3 regions of the Rhizobium sp. TH2 genome follow, and region 1 is predicted to be linked to each of the others. Evidence: riboswitches for the same ligand, from Rfam matches in the RefSeq annotation. Region 1 holds a riboswitch; each other region holds the start of a gene.
The links. Region 1 has a riboswitch for cobalamin ahead of bluB (5,6-dimethylbenzimidazole synthase). Riboswitches for the same ligand answer to the same signal wherever they lie in the genome.

Region 1 (5,315 bases):
AACAGTCAGCATTGCTCACCCATAATTGAAGCCCCGCAAAATTGCGAGTCGGTAATTTTGTTCTTGCAATGTTCTCTTTTTCACGATAGGAAAATAATCATCGAGAGGCGGAGATTCGCCTCCCCGGAGAAGCCAATGATCAACATGTCGCTCGCGCGGCAGGCTGCATTCGCGCCTGCCAACACGGCAGATATTGCCGATAGCCTGCTGAAGGAATCCGGTCTGAGGATCGAGATCGACCGCCGCCGCGGACGTGGTGCCGGGCTCAATCCATCGGGCCGGTTCGAGCCTCGGGAACGCGAGGTGCTCGACGACGGCTGGCAGACCTTCGAGACGCTGGAGCCGTTCAAGACCGAAGTGCAGGTGGAGAGGCCGCGCGCCATCATCACCCGCAACGACAGTCCCGACATTCCCTTCGACCGCTCGATCAATCCCTATCGCGGCTGCGAGCATGGCTGCATCTACTGCTTCGCGCGGCCGACGCATGCCTATATGGGCCTGTCTCCGGGGCTGGATTTCGAATCCAAGCTGTTTGCCAAGCCGGATGCGGCAAAGCTGCTGGAGCGGGAGCTTTCCAAGCCGGGCTACAAGCCGAGGACCATCGCGATCGGCACCAATACCGATCCCTACCAGCCGATCGAGAAGGAATGGCGGATCATGCGCCAGATCCTCGAAGTGCTGGCGGCTGCCAATCATCCGGTGGCAATCGTGACGAAGTCGGCGCTGATCATGCGGGATATCGATATCCTCGCCAAGATGGCGGAGAAGGGGCTGGCGAGGGCCGCGCTCTCGGTCACCACCATGGACCGGAAGCTCGCACGGCTGATGGAACCGAGGGCATCGACGCCGACCAAACGGCTCGAAGCGATCAAGGCGATGAGCGAAGCGGGCATTCCGACCGCCGTTATGGCGTCGCCGATGATCCCGGCACTCAACGACCATGAGCTTGAGCGCATCCTCGATGCAGGCGCTGCTGCTGGTGCGAAAGAGGCGAGCTATGTGCTGCTGCGTCTGCCACTGGAAGTGAGCCCGCTGTTCCGCGACTGGCTGCTGCGCCATTATCCGGATCGCTACAGGCACGTGATGAGCCTGGTGCGCTCGATGCGCGGCGGAAAGGACTATGACGCCGAATTCGGCAAGCGGATGAAGGGCACGGGTCCCTATGCCTGGCAGATCAGCCGCCGTTTCGAACTCGCCGCCAAGAAATACGGACTGACCCGGCGCACGATTGGGCTCAATAGCGATCTCTTCGTGCCGCCGAGCGGCCATGGCGTGCAGCTCTCGCTGCTCTGAATTTGGCATCAACGCTTTCCAGCCGGGGTCTGGCATCCCCGCCCGCTTGGGTTCCGGCTGGGAATACATGATGGGAGCACTCCGCCAGTGCTCCTGTCATGACGAGCATGTTGTAACAACATGCTCGTGGTCCCGGTGCGCCGCCCTTGCACTGGGACTTGCAGGGAATCGGATGAATGTGCGAACTATCCCGCATGGCTCGTATGATCTCATCCGATTCCCTTCCCTTTCCCGAGGAGGAGATTGTTCCCACCTTCCGGTTTGAGAGGGGGCTGATGCGCGACGGCTTCCTGCCGGTCGCTGGGGTCGATGAAGCTGGCCGTGGCCCTCTGGCTGGGCCGGTCGTGGCGAGTGCCGTCATCCTCGACCCGCGAAAAATCCCGAAAGGCCTCAACGATTCCAAGCAATTGACCGCAGCGAGACGGGAAGAGCTTTACGAGGAAATCCTGGCGACGGCGGATGTGGCGATCTCGTCGCTGAGCGCCATCGCGATCGACCGGACAAACATACTCAAGGCGAGCCTTGAGGCGATGCGGCGAGCCGTGGCGTCACTCCCCAAGCGGGCGAAGTTCGTGCTGATCGACGGCCGCGACGTACCGCCGGGGCTCACCTGCCCCGGCAAGGCGCTGGTGAAGGGCGACGCGCGGTCCTTCTCCATCGCCGCCGCCTCGATCGTCGCCAAGGTGACGCGTGACCGAATGATGCAGGCCGCCGGGCTCACCTTCCCGCAATACGGCTTCGAGCAGCATGCCGGTTATGCGACGGAGGTGCACCGTGAAGCGATCACCAATCATGGACCATGTGCGATCCACCGCATGACCTTCAGCCCGTTCCGGCTGATACCCTGACGCGACCCTGCTTGTCGCGCATACTGCTTGCTCGCATTCGCCCAATCCAGTTACATCGTTTTTTGTCCGGTGCCTTTCGAGGAGAATCGGGAAGCCGGTCAAAAATCCGGCGCGTGCCCAACGCTGTGAGGGGGATGGTTTCGCGATATGCCACTGGGAAACCGGGAAGGCCGCGAGCGCCAGCTGAACCCAAGCCAGAAGACCGGCCGGACATGATAGCTGAGGGGCGCGGACGGTCCCTGCGGTGCCAAACCATGTGGGGGACACATGCAGGCCGAACCGTTACGCCACCTCGCTACCGCGGGACCATTTTCCGAAGCCGAACGCGCCGCCGTCTATCGCGCCATCTATTCGAGACGCGACGTGCGCAATGAATTCCTGCCTGATCCGATTCCGGACGAACTACTGCAGCGCCTACTGGCGGCGGCGCATGCGGCGCCGTCCGTCGGCTACATGCAGCCGTGGAATTTCATCGTTATCCGTGATGAGGCGCGGCGCCAAGCGGTGCACGGGATATTCCATGAAGCCAATATCGAGGCGGCCGATAAGCTGGAGGGCGAGCAGAAGCTCAAATATATGAGCCTGAAGCTCGAAGGCATTCTCAAGGCGCCACTCAATATCTGCATCACCTGCGACCGCAAGCGCGGCGGCGATTTCGTACTTGGCCGCACTCACAATCCCAGTATGGACCTCTATTCGACCGTCTGCGCGGTGCAGAACTTCTGGCTCGCGGCGCGGGCCGAAGGCGTGGGCGTCGGCTGGGTCAGCATTTTCGATCATGATCGGCTGAAACAGGAGCTCGGCATTCCCGACAGCGTCGAGATCATCGCCTATCTCTGCGTCGGCTATGTCGACCAGCTGTATTCGAAGCCGGAACTGGCCGTGAAGGGGTGGCGGGAGAAATTGCCGCTGGAGAAGCTCGTCTACCAAGAGCACTGGCCGGAGACGTCGCATGTGCTGGACTTTTATCGCGTGGTGGAATGCCGGGCGCGACCGGGATGAAGGGACGTGGCGTGCTGTTTGTTTCGGAGATAGCCACATCCGAGACGTCATGCTCGGGCTTGTCCCGAGCATCTGGTGACGCCCAATAAGGATGTTTCGTCAGTGGATTACGGCGCCGGCACCAGATCCGAGGGACAAGCCCTAGGATGACGTCGTGGGTGAGTTGGCGCCATGCCGAACACTGACCTCGGAGGCAGAAAACGAAAGGCCCCGCGCGGTGGCAGGGCCTTCAAACCATTCAACTGAAAGCTAAGCCTCAGTTCAACCTTGTCTTCACTTCGCCGACGGCGTTGTTGAAGAGCGCGGCACCGGCCTTGTCGTCGAGCTTGCTTGATATCAGCTTCTCGGCGGCGGCGATGGCGAGATCGACGGCTGCGGCGCGGACGGCGTTGACGGCTTCCGATTCAGCGTTCTTGATCTTCTGCTCGGAAAGCGCGGTACGGCGGGCGACATAATCCTCGGTCTTCTGCCTGGCCTCAGTGGCAAGGGTCGCTGCTTCGCGCTGGGCGGCGGCGACGATTTGCTCGGCTTCGGATTCGGCTTCCTTGCGCTTCTTCTGGTATTCAGCCAACAGCGCCTGGGCTTCGTCGCGCAGGCGCTTGGCCGCGTCGAGTTCGGCGGCGATCTTGGCCGCGCGCTCGTCGAGGCTCTTGGTGATCATCCTCGGCACGCCGAGATAGATTACCAGCCCGATAAAGAGGACAAGAGCGACCTGTGCCCAGATCTGGGCCCACATAGTTGCATCGAACATTGCGATCCCTCTCTTTAGGCCTTGAGCGCGCCGACAGCCGACTTGACATCCGCCTTGGTGACGGAGACGCCGGTCAGTTGTTCAACGATCTGCGCTGCGGTGTCCTCGGCGACAACCGCCACTTCGGAAAGCGCCCTGTTCTTGATTTCATTGATGCTGACTTCGGCATCGGCAATCTTCTTCGAAATATCCGCATCCAGCTTTGTTCGCTCGGCGGCTGCCTCGGCTTTGGCCTTCTCGCGGGCTTCGGCAGCGATCGCATTGCCCTTGGCACGGGCCTCGGCGAGCTCCTGTTCGTATTTCGCGATAGCGGCGTCCGCCTCGTCCTTCATGCGGGTCGCTTCGGCGAGATCAGAGGCGATTCGGCTTTCGCGCGTCTCGATGATGCCGGACAGGCGCGGCGTAATGTGCTTGGCGACCAGATAATAGAAGATGCCAAATGTGATCGCGAGCCAGAGGATCTGCGACGGAAAATGGGACGGATCGAACGGCGGGAAAGCTTCGTGTTCAACTTCGTGAACAGCAGTCGTCGTTGTATTATGCGCGTCACTTGTCGCGGGCGCTGCTGCATCCGTGGCAGCCGTGGCTGACAGAGCATATGCTGTCGTCACAAACATTCCAACCTCCAGGCCAAGAGGGCCGGTATCAAAAACGGATCACGGGGCAATGAGCCCCGCAACGCTTATGCTTTGTCGCAGCCGATCAGCCGAACAGGGCGAGAAGGGCGATGAGCAGCGAGAAGATGCCCAGAGCTTCCGTAACGGCGAAGCCGAAGATCAGGCGGCCGAACTGGCCATCTGCTGCAGACGGATTGCGAAGAGCGCCGGCCAGGTAGTTGCCGAAAATCGTGCCGAGGCCGATGCCTGCGCCACCCATGCCCAGGCATGCAATACCGGCGCCGATGTACTTTGCTGCTTCCGCGTCCATTGTAGAACTCCTTTAAGTCGTTTGTTGCGGCTATTCCAGCGGAGCGGGCGCGCTCCGCGTGTTCGGTGAAACTCAGTGCCCCGGATGGAGCGCGTCGTTGAGATACATGCAGGTCAGAACCGCAAACACATAGGCCTGCAGGAAGGCGACCAGGAATTCGAGGCCGGTGAGACCGATGGTCATCAGCAGCGGCAGGATGGCGCCGGCAATGCCGAGCGGGCCAAGCATGCCGAGCGAGAAGACGAAGCCGGCGAAGACCTTGAGCGTGATGTGACCGGCGAGCAGGTTCGCGAAGAGACGAACCGAGAGGCTGACCGGACGAGAGAGGAAGGAAATGATCTCGATAAACGTCACGAGCGGGATCAGGACCATCGGCACGCCCGAGGGCACGAAGATGCTGAAGAATTTGAAGCCGTGCTTGTAGATACCGTAAACGACGACCGTGCCGATCACCAACAAAGCGAGGCAGATGGTGACGATGATCTGCGAGCCGA
Region 2 (5,315 bases), 210 kb from region 1:
GACCGTTTCGCGGAGGCATTCGCCGAGCGCATGCACGAAGTGGTACGCAGGGAATACTGGGGTTATGGCGCGGACGAGACGTTTGCCCCCGAGGATCTGATCGGCGAGCCCTATCAGGGCATCCGTCCCGCGCCGGGCTATCCCGCGCAGCCGGACCATACCGAAAAGGCCACGCTTTTCAGCCTGCTCGATGCCGAGAAGACCGCTGGAGTGACGCTGACCGAAAGCTATGCCATGTGGCCCGGCTCTTCTGTCTCAGGCATCTATCTCAGCCATCCCGAAAGCTATTATTTCGGCGTCGCCAAGGTCGAGCGCGACCAGGTCGAGGACTATGCCGCGCGCAAATCCATGGCGGTCAACGAGGTCGAGCGCTGGCTTGGACCGGTGCTGAACTACATTCCCGCGCCGGCAGCCGAAGCGGCGGAATGATCCACGCCTAGCCCTGCCGTAACCTCCGCCGGCGATCTGCCGACCAGCATGCGGTACTTCTCCGGATCTGTCGCGCCTTCGGTATTGATGACGAAAACGCGCGATTTCGCGTTCAGCCCGAGCTTCAGCTTTATGGCCAGATCGGCGGCGGCACGAAGCAGTCCCGCAAGGCCGACGCCGCCACTCTCGCCCGCAACGATCGCCGGGTCGTTGCCGAGCGGGTTGGCGAGCCGCCGCATGATAGCAATCGCATCTTCCTCGTCGATGGTCATGAAAGCGTCGCCGACGCGGGCGAGGATGCGCCATGCGACCAGCGACGGTTCGTAGCATTCGAGCATTGCCATCACGGTCGGCTCACCGTGTGGAATCTTGACAGGGTGTCCGGCGCGCGCCGTCTCGACGATGCAGGCTGAGCGCGCCGGATCGACGACGGTCAGAATCGGGCGCTTGTCGCCGAGTGCGATGGCGAGATGACCGGCCACGGCGGCGGCGATGCCACCGACGCCGGACTGGACGAAGACATGGGTCGGCGGTTCCGGCAGCGCGCGCAGCGCCTCGCGGACGATCGCCGTATAGCCTTGCATGACAAGGCCGGGAATGCGCTCATAGCCGGGCCAGGACGTGTCGGAGACGATGGTCCAACCCTTCTCCCCGGCGATGCGTGCCGCCTCGCGCACCGAATCGTCATAGGTCCCACTGACCCGGATCATCTCCGCGCCGAAGCGGGCGATCGCCGCGACGCGCTCGTCGCTCACCCCGCCATGCACGAAGATCGCGGCGCGGGCGCCGACCAGTTGCGCGCCCTGCGCCACCGAACGGCCGTGATTGCCGTCGGTCGCGCAGGCAAAGGTCATGGTGGCGGAGATGGCTTTGACTTCAGGTGTGGAGAGTTCGGAGACATCGACCGTCCGGCCAAGCCTCCGGCCCGCCTCTTCGAGCACCAGCCGGATCACCGCATAGGAACCGCCCAAGGCCTTGAAGCTGCCGAGCCCCAGCCGTTGGCCCTCATCCTTGATGTGGATCGAGGCGATGCCGATGCTTGCAGCCAGGGCCGGCAACGAGAGCAGCGGCGTCTCGGCGTGATTGTCGCGGAAGCCGAGATAGCGTTCCACCTCCCGAGCGGAAGCGAGGCCGAGGGTTTCGGCATCCTCCGCTGTTAGCGGTTGGCGGTATTCGGGATTGGTGTTGCGCAGGAACATGATGGCCCTCATCGGTTGCTGCATGAACATTATTGCAATCGTGGTGAGATTTGCGCTCTATATTGCTCTGAGCCTTGCAAGTTTGTTTCGTTGGAGCCCGGTTTTGCGCAAGTCCGATCAGCCTGTTGCCCTCGATGAATTCGACCGGAAGATCCTCGCGATTCTGCAGGCGGATAACATGACGCCGCAGCGGACGATCGGCGAGGCAGTCAATCTATCGGCGCCGGCCGTGCAGCGCCGCATCAAACGGTTGACCGAAGCGGGCGTGATCCAGGCCAACGTCGCCGTCCTTGATCCCGAGGCCGTCGGCCAGCCGATCACCATCTTCGTCGAGGTCGAAGTGTTCAGCGAAACGGCCGAGCAGATCGAGAGCGTCAAGTGGGAATTCGCCGGAACGCCCGAAATCCAGCAATGCTATTACGTGACCGGAGAAGCCGATTTCATCCTCGTCATCGTCGTCCCCACCATGGCCGATTACGAGGCGCTCACCCGCCGGCTGTTCTTCGGCAACAAAAATGTGAAGCGATTCCGGACCTTCGTGGCGATGGACCGGGTCAAAGTCGGCCTCGCCGTACCGCTCGATCGCTGAGCTTTTCCAGAGCAAAATGATTATGTTTTCACGACGCCATCGCGATGTCGCAAATGATGACGCCATGTCGCAACGACTATGGTCTTATCAGGACACTTGAGGTGCCGATCGGGTCAAACCGGTTGGAGAATTGGGAAGCCGGTTAAATTCCGGCGCTGCCCCCGCAACGGTATTGGAACGTAAATTGTGACGGGAGTCCACTGGGCCGAATGGCCTGGGAAGGAGTCACAAAGTCCGTGAGGACAGTTCCAGAGCCCGGAAACCAGCCTCGGGATTTTGAACTCGACTGATCGCGGTGGGCGGTCAAGAGGCGGATCGCCATGCTCGCCGGATTTCCGTGCGTGCAAGCGACCTTCCCTCCATGTCCACCATGCCCAGTCCTTGGAAACCGACGAGGACCGACCATGGATATCCGTTCCGACATGCTCACGCGGCTCAGGAATCGCAAACCCGGCTACAGCCTGGACCAGCCCTTCTATATCGACCCGGATTTCCACAAGGTCGACATGGAGACCATCTGGTATCGCGACTGGCTGTTCATCGGGCACGATTGCGAAATCCCCAATCCGGGCAACTATTTCACGGTGCAGGTCGGCGACTATCCCGTCGTCATCGTGCGTGGCACCGATGGCAGGATCAACGCCTTGCACAATTCCTGCCGTCATCGCGGCTCCAGGGTGTGCAATACCGAGCGCGGCAATGCGGTCAAGCTCGTCTGCCCCTATCACCAGTGGACCTATGATCTCGACGGCTCGCTGCTCTTCGCGCGCCAAATGGGCGACGATTTCAATCCCGCCGGCTTCAGCCTGAAGCCCGTCGCCTGCGAGAGCGCCGGCGGCTATATCTTCATCTGTCTCGCCGATGAGCCGATGGATTTCGCGCCATTCAAGAAAATGATGGAGCCCTATTTCCTGCCGCACCGGCTGCGCGACGCCAAGATCGCCTATGAGAGCACGATCATCGAAAAGGGCAACTGGAAGCTAGTCTGGGAAAACAATCGCGAATGCTACCATTGCGCCGGCAACCATCCCGAACTCTGCAAGACTTTCCCCGAAGCGCCCACGGTGACCGGCGTCAATGGCGCCAAGGACGATCCGGAGATCGTCGCGCATTGGGAAAAGTGCGAGGCGATCGGCCTGCCGAGCGAGTTCATTATCGATGAGGCTGGGCAGTTCCGCACCACCCGCGTGCCGCTGCTGCGCGAGGCGATCAGCTACACGCTCTCGGGCCGCAAAGCTGTGCAGATGCGGCTCTCCGACAACGTCAACATGGACCGTATCGGCTCGCTGCTGCTCTATCACTATCCCACGACCTGGAACCACATATTGAGCGACCACGCGATCACCTTCCGTGTGATCCCGCTCAGCGCCACCGAAACCGCCGTCACCACCAAATGGCTGGTCCACAAGGATGCCGTCGAGGGCATCGACTACCGGCTCGACGAACTAATCCACGTCTGGACCGAGACCAACGACCAGGACCGCCAGATCGTCGAGGAAAATGCCCGCGGCATCCACTCGCCGGCCTATCAGCCGGGCCCCTATTCCGAGATGCACGAGGGCGGCGTGATCCAGTTCGTCGATTGGTATTCCCGCTTCATCGAAGAGCGGCTTTCCGGCGTGCGCAGGCCTGCGCTGCGAAACGTCGCCTGATCGGGGGGCGCACGACGATGAACATTATGCTGACGGGCACGACGCCCTCTGCCCTGCCGCTGGACCAGATGATGCCGTGGAACTCGGCACGCCAGATGCTGGTCTGCACCAGCGTCACGGACGAAGCACTTGACGTAAAGACCTTCACCTTCGCGGTCGAGGGTGGCGGCTGGTTCCGCTACATGCCGGGGCAGTTCATCACCGTCGAGTTGCGCGCCAAGGGTGGTGATCTCCACCGCACCTACACGGTCTCGTCCTCGCCCTCGCGGCCCTATTCGATCGCGATCACCATCAAGGCCCAGCCGGCAAGCATCGGCACGCGCTGGATGTTCGAGAATGTAACGGCGGGCAGCCGGCTTCGTGCCTATGGACCGAGCGGTCACTTCACGCTGGCCCGCAACCCGGCACGGAAATACCTCTTCATCTCGGCCGGTTCCGGCATCACGCCCATGATGTCGATGCTGCGCTGGCTCGCCGATTGCGATCCGGGTGCCGATGTTGCCTTCCTCAACTCGGCGCGACGGCCGGAAGAGATCATCTTCCGTGACGAGCTCGAAATGCTCGCCCGGCGCATGCCGAACCTGTCGCTCGGCTTCCTGCCCGAAGGCCGCTCCGCAGCCGCCCCCTGGGGCGGTCTGATGGGTCGTATCGATCGCTACAAGTTCGCCCTGCTGGTCCCGGATTTCATGGACCGAGAGATCTTCTGCTGCGGCCCCGATCCTTTCATGAAGGCGGTGAGCACCATTGCCCGGGCCGAAGGCTTCGACATGGGCCACTATCATCAGGAAAGCTTTGGCGCGACATCGATCGCCGAGAGCGTGCACAAGCAGGCTAACGAGGTCGTGGCAACGGGCAAGGTGGCGGGCCTGACGGTCAGCTTTCTTGGATCGAACGAGCAAGCCGTGTGCGAGCCCGGTCAGACCATTCTCGAAACCGCGCGGACGGCAGGCGTCCGCATCCCGGCGGCCTGTGAATCCGGCATCTGCGGCACCTGCAAGGTTCTCAAACGCGCCGGAGACGTGGACATGCGCCACAATGGCGGCATCAGCGAGCAGGAAATCGCCGGCGGCTATGTGCTCGCCTGCTGCTCGCGGCCGCTGACGCCCGTCGAGGTCGAGGCATGAGCATGAGCGACATGAGCGAAAATGCTCGCGCCATTCCGCGATCCGAAGACATCTTCCTCGCGTGGTTCTTCAGTCTGCCGGAAAGCACAGACGTAGCAGCGGCAGCCCGTGTTGAAATCGCGAGGATCGATGAGGCACCTCTGCGCACCGAGCAGATGACCCGGCTTAGAACCATGCTCGTGCAGGCAAGCTATCCCCAGCCGCCGATGTCCCGCAGCCGAAGGCGGCAACGCCATTGATGTGAACCGGCGCCCTCCCCCTCACGTACAAATGCATGTGAACGACTGAAAAGCTGCATAGACTGCGTGTTTCACTAGAGGAG
Region 3 (5,315 bases), 1.8 Mb from region 1:
CGCTTGAACGACACCGCCCGCGCCAGCACCCGCCCATCGACCTCCGGCAGCGCGACATTCATGGCGAGGTCGCGGGCCGAAAGCCCCATGCTGGAACCCTCCCAGCTCTCTTTCGTCGAGCCGGAAAAGATCACTTGCAACACCTGCGCGCCGGTCTCGTCGAGCACGGTTCCGGATTTTTCCGCCCCCGGCGAGACGACGGCGAAACTTGTCGAGTTGAGCACGACATCCGGCGAGAAGCGCCTGAAGAGTTCGCGGATCGTGTTTGCCGAGAATGTATCCTTCAGGCTGGAGACGAAGATTGGCAGCACGCGGAGGCCCCGCGCCGTCAGTGCCTCGATCAGTGCTTCCACCGGCTGCGTCTGGCCACTTTGGACGAGCGCGCGGTAGAAGGTGACGACGGCGAGCGAACGTTGCTTTGAAACCACACGCTCCCACTCATCGGCATAAATCACACCTCTACCCGGCCACCATATCCCGGCCTTGGCAAGCGTCTCCGCCACCTCCGGCCTGTCACCACCCGAAACCAGCGCCTCTGCCATCCCGGCAAACCGTGCCATGTTGGTCTCGCCGCCCTCGACCAGATAGGACCAAAGCCGCGCGCAGTCCTCGCCCGCAACCGTCGACCAGGGATCAAGCCCGGCATCCGGGCGGTCGTCGCCCGGCAGCGCCGCGAACTTGAAGCCGTGTGCCTTCGACGCAGCCGTCAGCGCTTCGATCAGATAGGAGAAATAGCTGACTCCACCCAGCGCCCGCAGCACCACAAGCTTGGCATGCCGCGCGGTCTTGTCGATCCACATATCGATCGACATCGGATGCTTGAGGCTCGCCAGATTGACCAGCCGCCAGCGCGGCCCAGCCTTGTTGGCGAAGGCTGCCACGCTGGCAATCTCGGTATCGGCCGCCGACAGAAACAGGATATCGCCCGGCGACTGGCCGAGGTCGAACGCCTCGTCGCCTTCCGATATCGAACCTTTCTGGGCAAGAAGAAGATGCATCAATTACCGTCCTGAATAGCACTCGGCCTACTATGCCACGACGGCGAGCGGAGCGGCAAACTCAACCCAGCGCCCTGATATCCCGCAGGATCGCCACGTCATCCATCTCGTCATGCAGGCCGATCACCACGAGCCGCGTGCCGCGCTTCTCGTTCGCCGTCCAGGGCCGATCGAAATAGGTGTCGATCCGCGAACCGACCGCCTGGATCACCAGCCGCATCGGCTTGCCCTTCACCTCGGCAAAGCCCTTGAGCCGCAGGATGTCGTGGCGGTCGATCACCGGCTTCAGCGCTTCCACGAAGGCATTGGCATCATCAAGTGCGCCGAGTTCGACAATGAAGCTCTCGAACTCGTCATGATCATGGTCATGTGGCGCGCCTTCATGCTCAAGCTCGTGATGGGACTTGCGCAGTTCGATATGGTCTTCGGTGCCGACCCCGAGGCCGAGCAGCACCGAGGCCGGCAGGTCGCCATTGCGCGCCTCGATCATCCGCGGTTTGCGCGAAATGGCATTGGAGACAATGTCGCGGACGGACTGCAGCCCAGCGGCATCGAGCAGGTCGGCCTTGTTGAGCACGATCAGGTCGGCGGCTGTCAGCTGGTCCTCGAACAGTTCCTCGATCGGGCTCTCATGGTCGAGACCCTGGTCTTCGACCCGCTGGGCGTCGAGCGCATCGTGGTCATCGGCGAAACGGCCGGCGGCGACTGCGGCGCTGTCTACCACCGTGATCACGCCATCGACGGTCACGGCCGTCTTGATGCCCGGCCAGTTGAAGGCGGCGACCAGCGGCTGCGGCAGTGCGAGGCCCGATGTCTCGATGATGATGTGGTCGGGTCTGACGTCACGCGCCAGCAGCTTTTCCATCGTCGGAATGAAGTCATCGGCAACCGTGCAGCAGATGCAGCCATTGTTGAGCTCGATAATGTCGTCCTCGGTGCAGGCTTCAGCGCCGCAGCCCTTCAGCACGTCGCCATCGACGCCGAGATCGCCGAATTCGTTGATGATCAGCGCGATCTTCTTGCCATTGGCATTCATCAGCATGTTTCGGATCATCGTCGTCTTGCCCGCGCCGAGAAAGCCGGTGATCACCGTGGCCGGTATCTTCTGCATTGCTTCAACCCTTCATCTTGAGCGGCAGACCGGCCGCCACGAAATACACTTCGGCGGCAGCGGCCGCGATCGACTGATGAAGCCGTCCGGCATGATCGCGGAATTCCCGCGCCATGCGGTTGTCAGGCACGATGCCCAGCCCCACCTCATTGGAAACCAGGACGAGCGTCGCCTTGGTGTTCGATGTGAAATCCGCCAGCCGGGCGAATTCCTCCGCCATCTCGCGCTCATCCATCATCAGGTTGGTGACCCAGAGCGTCAGGCAGTCGACCAGTATCACATTACCCGGATGGTCGAGCGCTTCGAGCCGATCGATCAGCGCCACGGGCTCCTCATGCGTCTGCCAGCCATCGCCGCGATCGGACCTGTGTTTGGCGATGCGCTCGCGCATCTCGTCATCCCAGGCCCGGCCGGTGGCGATGTAATGGCGCAAAAGGCCGGTCTCCGCGACCAGCCTTTCCGCGAAAGCCGATTTGCCGGATCGTGCCCCGCCCAGCACCAGGACGGCACCGGGTGGAGCGCGAGGGTCAAGACCCTTCATCAGGCCGTCTTCAGCCAGCGATCGTTGATCGCGCCCATGATCAGGCCGAGCATGAGCCAGAAGAACAGCCCGGCCGAAAGCGTTGCCACGGCGAACTCGGCAGCAAGGATCGCCGGTACATTCGTCGTCTCATCAGCCGCCTGCGGCGCACCGATGACATGCGGCACGATGAGCAGCACGACACCGAGCGCCTTCGCCCAGGGCTCCTTGCGCAGGATGATCAGGTAGAGCCCGATCGCGGATGCGACGACGGTCCCGACCCACCACATCTGGCGGTCGAAGAGATCGGCGGCGGGGAAACCCGGAAGCTCCGGCGGCAGCCCCATCGACGGCAGCAGATGGAAGGAAAGCCAGGCGGCGGCGCCCCAGAGCGCACCGGTGGCGAGCGTGACGGTCCGGCCGGTGAGCAGGCTCACGGCCAGCATCACGAGCGCGAAACCCGCACCGGTGACCAGATCGGCCATCAGCGTGCCGGTCGTGCGGCCGACGCCGAACAGCATGCCGCCCTCTTCCTCGGCACCGGCAGCAGCCGTTGCTTCGTGCTCGTGGGCGTGGGCCTTGCTGACCAGCGTGAGGTTCAGGCCGGTCGTGTGGTCATGCTTTTCGGCGGGCGCGTTTTCGTATTTCTCCGCTTCGAGAATCAGCGGAACGACCTTCGCCTGCTGCGCCACCGTCTGGAGCGCACCAGCGAGCAATCCGGCCACAAGCGCAGCCAGAAGATATTTGACGATCATTTGATGGCCCCTTTAGTGGCAGGGAAAGCCGTTGGCGTGGCGAACGTCGTGTGCGGTGTCATGCAACACGGACGAATGCGCAAAGCCGGCGCCGAAGATCAGGAACGAGCCGAGAAGCAGGGCGAGAATGCCCGCAACGAGACGATCCGAAACCGGGATGGCCGAAACCGAGGTAGACCGGGTAGAAACTGCGGAATGCGCCATAACAACCTCCGTGCTGCTGGCAAGAATAAGCCTTTTTGGCGCGAATGCGCCCGTTTTGTCTGGCAGGTCTCCTGGCTCACGGGTCCAGGCCCATGCCGAAGCATGAGCCAACGCATCTTCCTCGCCTTCCCGAAGGTTCTGCCTCTGCGCGTGGGGGACGATTCGTAGATGGGAGGCGTCCCGCCCCGTGTTGCCGCATAGGCCCTTCAGTGGCTTTGAAGCACTCTCTCCGCCGTCCGCCCAGGCAACATTGCCTTGGTCACGTCAGGCTTTGAAAACACTCCTGGAATTTGCTTGTCCGCTCTACAGTCGCGGGGTCGGCCGGGATGAAAACGCCCTGATTGGGTCCATTCTTCCCATTCCCTTTTGATCCCTTGGGCTTATGCCCGCTGGGAACCAAACAGGCTGGAATCTAGAAGGTCCATGCACCCGAGTCAATCGGCATATCGACATCCGCCTGTCGCGAATGCGCCAGCATCTCCGAAACAAGAACGGGGCGCCAAGGCGCCCCGTTCAAAGTATGTATCGATACCGCTCAGCAACGGCGCCGTTTGCGGCAGCCGCCGTTGAACCTGATCTTGACCTTTACGCGGTTGTTGTACCGCGCCCTGTTGCGGAAGGGCTTGACCACGACCACAGCGGCGGGGCGTCTGACCACAACGCGCGGCCGGACCACGACCCATTCGGTACGCGGGCGCACACGACGGATCACAACGGGAGCAGCGGTCGCCAGCCAGGTCGCATAGGACGCGGCCGAAGCAACGCGAATCCCGTCGATCTGGTCTTCCGAGAGATAGCCGGTGACCGGTGCGCCGTTGTCCTGTTGCCAGGAGGCGATCGCATCACGGGTGCGCGGACCGAACGAACCGTCGGTGCCCTGCGTGTCGTAACCGAGCGCGCTTAGCCGGCCCTGCATTTCGTGACGCTGCTCGCGGTCGAGCACGGACGCTTCGATATCCTCGGAACCTTCGGTGTACTGGGCCTGCTGCTGTTGCTGATCCTGGTTCTGCGCCTGGTCCGGCTGCTGGGTGAGCCCGCCCTGCTTCTTCGCCATGCTGTTCTGCCGATCGGCGGCTGCCGAATCGTCATCCTGCGTGTTGGCCGTGTCCTGCGCCTGATCGTCTGCCGGCTGGGACTGGTCGTCCTCGGCGGCCTGATCGTCGGGCTGCTGCTTGTTGTTCTTGCGGTTGCCGGCGACATTGGCCTTGTTGGTCGCATCGTTCTGCGTGTCGTCGCCCTCGGCAATCGTCGGATCGGGCTGTTCGGCGGCCGTCAGCTGCACGACGCGGGCTTGGGCGATGGCCGCGAACTTGCCGTTCGGATAGGCCCTCAGATAGGCCTCGTATTCGTTCACCGTGTTGCCGTCCGAAGCGGCCTTCCACAGTGCATATTCCTGTTCCCAGTCAGCGCCGGCGGCGGGCTTCTCTTCCGTCTGCGCGGTCTCGGTCGCGGCATTGTCGTCCGCAGCGTCGGTCTGGGCCTGGTCCTGGGCGTCCGGCTGGGTGTCTGCCTGGTCCTGTGCCTCGGCCTGCTGGTCCTCGGCCTGGTCGTCCTGCGCGGGCTCGACCTTCTTGGAGGTGACCTCGACGGACTCTTCGGCCGGCGCATTCGCCTTCGCGACAAGATTCTCGATACGGGTCTTGGCGACCTTGGCGAACTTGCCGTTGGGGAATTGCTTCAGGTATTTCTCGTAATCCGCCTGCTTGCCTGTCTTGGAGACCTGGCGC

Region 2: it holds a riboswitch for cobalamin, as region 1 does, so the genes downstream of both, IHQ71_RS04100 (aromatic ring-hydroxylating dioxygenase subunit alpha) here and bluB (5,6-dimethylbenzimidazole synthase) in region 1, are expected to answer to the same signal.
Region 3: it holds a riboswitch for cobalamin, as region 1 does, so the genes downstream of both, IHQ71_RS13950 (CbtB-domain containing protein) here and bluB (5,6-dimethylbenzimidazole synthase) in region 1, are expected to answer to the same signal.

The regions. Positions count from the first base shown of each region.
Region 1 covers NZ_CP062231.1:1,030,128-1,035,442, reverse strand. The annotation lists gene IHQ71_RS05270 (glycosyltransferase family 2 protein) at 1-12, opposite strand, end outside; gene IHQ71_RS05265 (PA0069 family radical SAM protein) at 136-1,293, shown strand; gene IHQ71_RS05260 (ribonuclease HII) at 1,488-2,141, shown strand; cobalamin riboswitch at 2,192-2,367, shown strand; gene bluB (5,6-dimethylbenzimidazole synthase) at 2,409-3,143, shown strand; gene IHQ71_RS05250 (F0F1 ATP synthase subunit B) at 3,400-3,894, opposite strand; gene IHQ71_RS05245 (F0F1 ATP synthase subunit B) at 3,909-4,511, opposite strand; gene IHQ71_RS05240 (F0F1 ATP synthase subunit C) at 4,597-4,821, opposite strand; gene IHQ71_RS05235 (F0F1 ATP synthase subunit A) at 4,894-5,315, opposite strand, start outside.
Region 2 covers NZ_CP062231.1:819,423-824,737, reverse strand. The annotation lists gene metH (methionine synthase) at 1-429, shown strand, start outside; gene IHQ71_RS04110 (diaminopropionate ammonia-lyase) at 393-1,628, opposite strand; gene IHQ71_RS04105 (Lrp/AsnC family transcriptional regulator) at 1,807-2,217, shown strand; cobalamin riboswitch at 2,300-2,503, shown strand; gene IHQ71_RS04100 (aromatic ring-hydroxylating dioxygenase subunit alpha) at 2,622-3,869, shown strand; gene IHQ71_RS04095 (hybrid-cluster NAD(P)-dependent oxidoreductase) at 3,887-4,993, shown strand; gene IHQ71_RS04090 (hypothetical protein) at 4,990-5,232, shown strand.
Region 3 covers NZ_CP062231.1:2,782,098-2,787,412, forward strand. The annotation lists gene cobN (cobaltochelatase subunit CobN) at 1-998, opposite strand, end outside; gene cobW (cobalamin biosynthesis protein CobW) at 1,060-2,109, opposite strand; gene cobU (bifunctional adenosylcobinamide kinase/adenosylcobinamide-phosphate guanylyltransferase) at 2,114-2,650, opposite strand; gene IHQ71_RS13945 (CbtA family protein) at 2,650-3,384, opposite strand; gene IHQ71_RS13950 (CbtB-domain containing protein) at 3,397-3,588, opposite strand; cobalamin riboswitch at 3,632-4,004, opposite strand; gene IHQ71_RS13955 (peptidoglycan-binding protein) at 4,124-5,315, opposite strand, start outside.